3 regions of the Pseudarthrobacter raffinosi genome follow, and region 3 is predicted to be linked to each of the others. Evidence: riboswitches for the same ligand, from Rfam matches in the RefSeq annotation. Region 3 holds a riboswitch; each other region holds the start of a gene.
What was found. A riboswitch is a leader RNA that binds a small molecule or an ion and turns the genes downstream of it on or off. The one in region 3 is predicted to bind S-adenosylmethionine.
Positions count from the first base shown of each region.

Region 1 (2,222 bases), on a different contig from region 3:
ACACAAAGACCAAACGGGTGATGCCGCTGGTTATCGCACACGCGCTGCTGGACATCGTTGCCTTCGTTGGCTTCAGCCTCTTTGGCAGGGCTGTGGGCCTGGGCTAAGGGGGTTTGTCCGGCTCAGGTCCAGCTTAAAAGGATTCGGCCGCCATCGGTGGGTGGCATCATTGGCACCCGCTGATGGCGGCCGAAGCTATTGAACGTGCAATCAGATGGTGACTGCTCCGGTAGCGGTTTCGAAGGTTACTGACAGGATGCCCGGGGTTCCATGCGGAGCCACCCAGTCAACGGCCACATCCTCCAGCGGCTTCTCGACGGGCTCGCCCAGCCATTCCGTCACGCGTTCGGCGGAACCGGCTATGGTCAGGCAGCTCATCTTGACGTTGCTCTCATAGGCGTTGGACGGGTGCAAGGCGGGGTCACCCTCCCACTTGAGCATGTACGGGACCTGAGGGTCCGCGATCAGGCCCAGGATGCCGATCTGCTTCCAGACCAGCTCGCGGCCGTCCGGGAACTTGCGGTTGCCGTTGACGGCGGCACGGCCCAGGCGGTCTTCGAACGGAGCGAGGTCGTCCACCTCGACGCACCAGCCCATCCAGCCGCCGCCGGCTTCGGATCGGGCCCGGACAGCCTGCCCGAAGGGAGCCTTGTCCGATGCCGGGTGGTTCAGGACCTCCACGACTTCCAGGTATTTATGGCCCGCGAGGGGAATAATCATGTTCCGGGTTCCAAACCGGGGGTGCACGCCACCCTTCACGGCTTCAACGCCAAGGGCGGACGAGATACGTTCGGTGGTGGCAACGAGGCCATCTTGTTCACAGGCGTAAGAGACGTGATCCATGCGCATGCCATCATCTTGGCACTTTGTGATCCGGCTCTCAGCTAAGGGTAGCCTTACCGGAATCCTGATGCGTCAGGAGTGGACATTTCCGGGCGGCCAAGGGTGCGGCGGAGCCCAACAAAGACGCGGCAGGCCAGCCGCAGTAGGGCTCCCGCGAAGTCACAACCAGTCACACGCTTAGCAATAGACCGGGGCTGTTCGTACACTCGAAGCAGGTCATGAGTGCCAGCGACAGCCCCGGCTTGCTGGCCGGCAACCCTCTTTTGCGGCGGGGTGCCCCGGGTGAGGACCTGGCCTGCCGGTCAATTGACGGTGGGCAAGCGCGTAGAAAAGGTCCTTCCATGACGATTACGATTTCCCGTACCGCAGAACCCGGGAACGGTGTGGTCCGTTACGCCAGTATCGGCGGACTCGAGCTCGAAGCCGGCGGATACCTCCCGGAAGTCACCCTCGGCTATGAAACGTGGGGAACCCTCAACGCGGACGGCTCCAACGCCGTCCTGATTGAGCACGCCCTGACCGGAAGCACACACGTGACGCGCGGCGACAGCGACGAGCCCGGCTGGTGGGAACAGCTGGCCGGGCCGGGTGCGCCGGTGGACACGGACCGGTTCTTTGTGGTCTCCATCAACATCGTGGGCGGCTGCTACGGCTCCACTGGGCCGTCCTCGGATGCCCCGGACGGCAAGCCGTGGGGGTCCCGCTTTCCGTTGGTAACGCTGCGGGACACCACCGCGGCCGAGGCCAGGCTGGCTGACCAGCTGGGAATCCCGAGCTGGTACGCCGTGCTGGGCGGTTCCATGGGCGGCGCGCGGGCCCTGGAATGGGCGGTCACCTATCCGGAACGGGTTCAGCGGTGCGCCGTTATCTCGATCGGTGCCGCCAGCACCGCCGAACAGATCGCATTCGCCCAGGCGCAGACGCTCGCCATCCGCCAGGACAGCAATTTTAACAACGGCGACTACTACGGCGGTCCGCTGCCGGAGGACGGACTGGCCCTGGCACGGCGCATCGCGCACATCACCTACCGCTCCGCCGAGGAATTCCATGGCCGCTTCGGACGGTCGGCCCAGCACCCGGAGTCGCCGTTCCAGGCGGCAGCGCTGGGGGAGCGGGGCCGCTACCAGGTGGAAAGCTACCTGGACCACCAGGGCAAAAAGCTGGTGCGGCGCTTTGATGCCAACAGCTACATCGCCATCACCGACGCCCTGATGAGCCACGACGTCTGCCGCGGGCGGGGCTCGCTGAACGAGGCCTTGGGCCGGGCCACCGCCAGGTTCTTCGTGGCTGCCGTGGACAGCGACCGGCTGTACTTCCCGTCCCAGTCCCGTGAGCTGGCTGACGCCCTCCCGGGCGACGTGGACGTGCACGTTATTGAG
Region 1 is NZ_JAMXBG010000003.1:167,128-169,349, reverse strand. It holds gene NG697_RS04440 (CPBP family intramembrane glutamic endopeptidase) at 1-107, shown strand, start outside; gene NG697_RS04435 (VOC family protein) at 211-849, opposite strand; SAM riboswitch class IV at 1,058-1,172, shown strand; gene metX (homoserine O-acetyltransferase MetX) at 1,185-2,222, shown strand, end outside.
Region 1: another riboswitch for S-adenosylmethionine. It lies ahead of metX (homoserine O-acetyltransferase MetX); the one in region 3 lies ahead of NG697_RS11800 (DUF1737 domain-containing protein).

Region 2 (2,222 bases), on a different contig from region 3:
GGAACCATGATCCAACCCGCTTCGAGCTACAACGATGACTTGCGCCTTGCCCATGTGCTGGCAGATTCCGTGGATGACCAGACCATGAGCCGCTTCAAGGCACTGGACCTCCGCATCGAGACCAAGCCGGACCTGACGCCGGTAACGGACGCGGACAAGTCCGCGGAGGAAGCCATCCGCGGCCAGCTGTCCCGCTCGCGTCCGCGCGACGCCGTGCTGGGCGAGGAATTCGGCAGTTCGGGCCATGGCTCCCGCCGCTGGATCATTGATCCCATCGACGGCACCAAGAACTTTGTCCGCGGCGTCCCGGTTTGGGCCACCCTGATCGCCCTCGTGGACGAAGGCGAACCCGTGGTGGGAGTGGTCAGCGCGCCCGCGCTGGGCAAACGCTGGTGGGCCGCCAAGGGTTCCGGCGCGTACATGGGCAAGTCCCTTGCCGCCGCAACGCGGCTCCGCGTCTCCGACGTCTCCAAACTTTCGGATGCCTCCCTGTCCTACTCCAGCCTGGGCGGTTGGAAGGAACGCGGCAACCTGGATGAGTTCCTGGGCCTGACCGAGGACGTGTGGCGCACGCGCGCCTACGGCGATTTCTGGTCCTACTGCATGGTGGCCGAAGGTTCCGTGGACATCGCCTGCGAGCCCGAACTGAACCTGTACGATATGGCTGCCCTGGTGCCCATCGTAGTGGAAGCCGGCGGCCGCTTCACCTCCTTGGAGGGACAGGACGGGCCGTTCGGCGGCAACGCCCTGGCCACGAACTCCATCCTGCACTCAGAGGTGCTCAAGCGGCTGAACCCGGATCTGGACGATCTCCTCTAGGCACTTTCTTCGAATTATCGACGGCGGATGCCTCCTCAAGGGGGCGTCCGCCGTCGTATCTTCGACAAATGAGGCTGTTCCTCAAACGCGCGTAACAAAGTCCTTAACATTGGGCCGAGCTTCCTTTCTGCAGCGGCGGATGTTCTAGGCTTCTTAACAGGTCACGAGTGCCAGCGCGAAACCCCGGTTTGCTGGCCGGCAACCCTCCATTCGCGGTGGGGTGCCCCGGGTGACGACCAGGCCGGTCCGGAATGGACACGGCAAGCGCGGATTCCCGTTACCGGGAGTCCTTCTAGAGTGAGGTCTCCGTGACAACTGCCACCGTCTCCCCTAACACTGTTTCTCCCAGCAACGCCGCCCCCGCCAATGCCACTGCGCTGATCCACGATGACGCCGCTATTGCAGGGCGCCCCCTCTCTGCGGTCACCGGGGCGGAAATCCAGGCACCGCTGATCCAGGGCGGCCATGTCCGGTACGCGAACCTGGACTACGGCGCATCCGCTCCCGCCCTCTCCGTCGTGTCGGCCTACCTCAACGAGATCCTGCCGTTCTACGCCAGCGTCCATCGCGGCGCCGGCTACGCGTCGCAGATCAGCACCTCCGTCTACGAGAACGCCCGGGACATCGTGCGCGACTTTGTGGGCGGGCGCCCGGACGACTCCGTCATCTTCACCCGGAACACCACCGACTCGCTGAACCTGCTGGCGGGTTGCCTGCCGGCGACGGACGGACGGCCCAATGGCGATGTCCTCTACTTGGACATCGAACACCATGCCAACCTGCTTCCGTGGCAGGGAGTCCCGCACCGCAGCGTTGTCGCCGCGGACACCATCGTGGGGACCCTCGAGGTCCTCCGCGCCGAACTTGAGCAGGGCAACGTCAGCCTCCTCGCGGTCACGGGCGCCTCCAACGTCACCGGCGAGATCCTCCCGATCAAGGCCCTGGCCGCCCTCGCCCATGAGTACGGAGCGCGGATCGTGGTGGACGCCGCGCAGCTGGCGCCGCACCGGCGCATCAATATCAGCACCGACGACGTCGACTACCTCGCCTTCTCCGGGCACAAGCTCTACGCGCCCTTCGGCTCCGGCGTCCTGGTGGGCCGCACCGACTGGCTCGACGCTGGCACGCCCCACCTGGCCGGCGGCGGCGCCGTCCGCGAGGCCAGGCTCGACGGCGTCAGCTGGGCCACCGGTCCGGCCCGGCACGAGGGCGGCTCCCCCAACGTCCTCGGCGCGGCCACTCTGGCCCGCGCCACCCAGGTCATCGCGTCCCTGGACCACGACCGCTGGCACGCCCACGAGGCAGCCATCAGGTCATTCCTGGTGGAAGGGCTCGGGAAGATCGACGGCGTCACCGTGCACCAGATCTTCTCGGACACGGACGCTGAAGCGGGCACCATCGGC
Region 2 is NZ_JAMXBG010000011.1:29,209-31,430, forward strand. It holds gene hisN (histidinol-phosphatase) at 7-819, shown strand; SAM riboswitch class IV at 979-1,092, shown strand; gene NG697_RS12245 (aminotransferase class V-fold PLP-dependent enzyme) at 1,128-2,222, shown strand, end outside.
Region 2: another riboswitch for S-adenosylmethionine. It lies ahead of NG697_RS12245 (aminotransferase class V-fold PLP-dependent enzyme); the one in region 3 lies ahead of NG697_RS11800 (DUF1737 domain-containing protein).

Region 3 (2,222 bases):
CATCGAGACGCTGGCGGCACTGAAGCCCGCCTTCTCCAAGGATCCGGCGGCCACCATCACCGCCGGTTCTGCCTCCCCGCTGTCAGACGGAGCCGCAGCAGTGGTAGTGGCCAGCAAGGCAGCTGCGGAAGCGGCCGGCCTCAGCTGGATCGCGGAAATCGGCAGCCACGGCCAGACCGCCGGACCGGATGGATCCCTGCATTCCCAGCCGTCCCGCGCCATTGAGCGAGCCCTGAAACTCGAAGGGCTGACCATTGACGACGTGGACCTCATTGAGATCAACGAAGCCTTCGCCTCGGTGGTGCTGCAGTCCGCCACGGACCTGGGGATCGACGCGGACAGGATCAACGCAGACGGCGGCGCCATCGCCCTGGGCCACCCGGTGGGCGCCTCGGGGGCCCGCCTGGTCCTGCATCAGGCACTCGCGCTGAACCGGCGCGGCGGCGGGACAGGCGTGGTTGCGTTGTGCGGCGGCGGCGGCCAGGGCGACGCCCTGATCCTCAAAGCCTGACGCCAGGTTCAGCCTCCGGGTCCAAGGATCACCAGCGGCACCAAGCGTTCCGCGCACGAAACCCGGACCAGTTCCGGTTGCCCCTGAGCCGCCCGGTTGTTCACTCCGGTGTCGTCGCACCAGTCCACGCCATAGGGGTAGGCGGTGACAGCGGCGTTCCCGGCCGCCAACTCGGCCGGGACGGTGAACACGAAAGTGAAGCCGCCGTCGTCGGTCATGGGAGCGAGCTCCTCCAGCACTGCGGTACCGGCCGCATCCTTGACCGTCACCTGGACCCGCGCGTCGCTGCCGTAGCGGGCATCGCAGGTGGTGTCCGGGGCACTGACGGTGACCCGGTCGCCGGGTTGGGCGGTGGCAGGCGAGACGGAAAACTCCGGCGGCATACAGGGCGGCGGTGCGAAAATGTTCCGGCAGCTTGTCACCCCCACCAGCACCGGCACGGCGCACAACGTCACAGCCAAAACGCGTGCCCAGGCGCCCGTCAGTGAACGCCCTCGAAAGTTCCCCATGACCCGATTGTCCCGTCGGCGCCGGCGTTACGGAAGCACGGTGGGATTACGGAAAAACGCGTTGGTTACGGAACATGACGACGGCGGCGGTGCGGCCGGGCGGGCCGGATGTTACGTTTTTGGGGAGTAATGAGAACCGGCGCCAAGCCCTGACTGGCCGGTCGGCAACCCTCCCTTTCGCGGCGGGGTGCCTCAGGTGAATACTCGGCATATCGACCCATTCGAGCTGCAAGCGTGAAAGAAGGAGTTCCGTCGTGTCTGACGCACCCGCCCCCGCCCCCGCCCCCGCCCCCGAAGAGAAACTGTCGTACCGGCTTGTCACCGGGCCGGATGACAGGTCTTTCTGTGAACGGATTTCCACTGCCTTGGCCGAAGGGTATGTCCTGCACGGCAGCCCGGCCGCGACGTCCAACGGCGGCGTTGTGATTGTTGCGCAGGCACTCATCCTCCCGTCGGCCATCGCCACCGCTGATGCCGCCGTCGCCTCCGCCGTGGATGACCTCGATTTCGACGGCGAGGGCCACGCATGAGCTACGCCGGAGACCTCACCCCGCAGCAGGCCTGGGCCAAACTCGAACAGGGCGCCATTCTGGTGGATGTCCGGACCGAAGGTGAATGGGCCCACATCGGCATCCCGGACACGAAGGCCACGGACAACGATCCCCTGTTCATCCCGTGGACGTTCCCGGGTGGCATCCCGAACCGGGATTTCATCACCGACCTGACGCAGCAGGCCCCGGTGGACGACGGCACTGAACTGGTGTTCCTCTGCCGCTCGGGCCAGCGCTCCATCGCCGCCGCCATCGCCGCGACGCAGGCCGGTTTCACCTCCTACAACGTCCTGGAGGGTTTCGAGGGCGAGCCGGACCGCTACGGCGAGCGCACCGTCAACGGCTGGAAGAACCGCGGCCTGCCCACCAATCTGGGAATAGCCAAGTGACCTTCAACCCAGACGCCGCCAGCTGGAGCGCCGAGACGCAGGCGGTGCGCGGCGGGCTGGACCGCACCAACTTCCAGGAGACCACCGAGCCGGTCTTCCTGAACTCGGGCTTCGTCTACGAGTCCGCTGCCGCCGCCGAGCGCGCCTTCACCGGTGAGGACGAACGCTTCGTCTACTCCCGGTACGGCAACCCGTCCGTAGCCACATTCCAGGAACGCCTCCGCCTGCTTGAGGGCACCGAAGCGTGCTTTGCGACGGCGTC
Region 3 is NZ_JAMXBG010000010.1:95,588-97,809, forward strand. It holds gene NG697_RS11790 (acetyl-CoA C-acetyltransferase) at 1-511, shown strand, start outside; gene NG697_RS11795 (hypothetical protein) at 520-1,020, opposite strand; SAM riboswitch class IV at 1,146-1,261, shown strand; gene NG697_RS11800 (DUF1737 domain-containing protein) at 1,275-1,550, shown strand; gene NG697_RS11805 (rhodanese-like domain-containing protein) at 1,547-1,960, shown strand; gene NG697_RS11810 (O-succinylhomoserine sulfhydrylase) at 1,957-2,222, shown strand, end outside.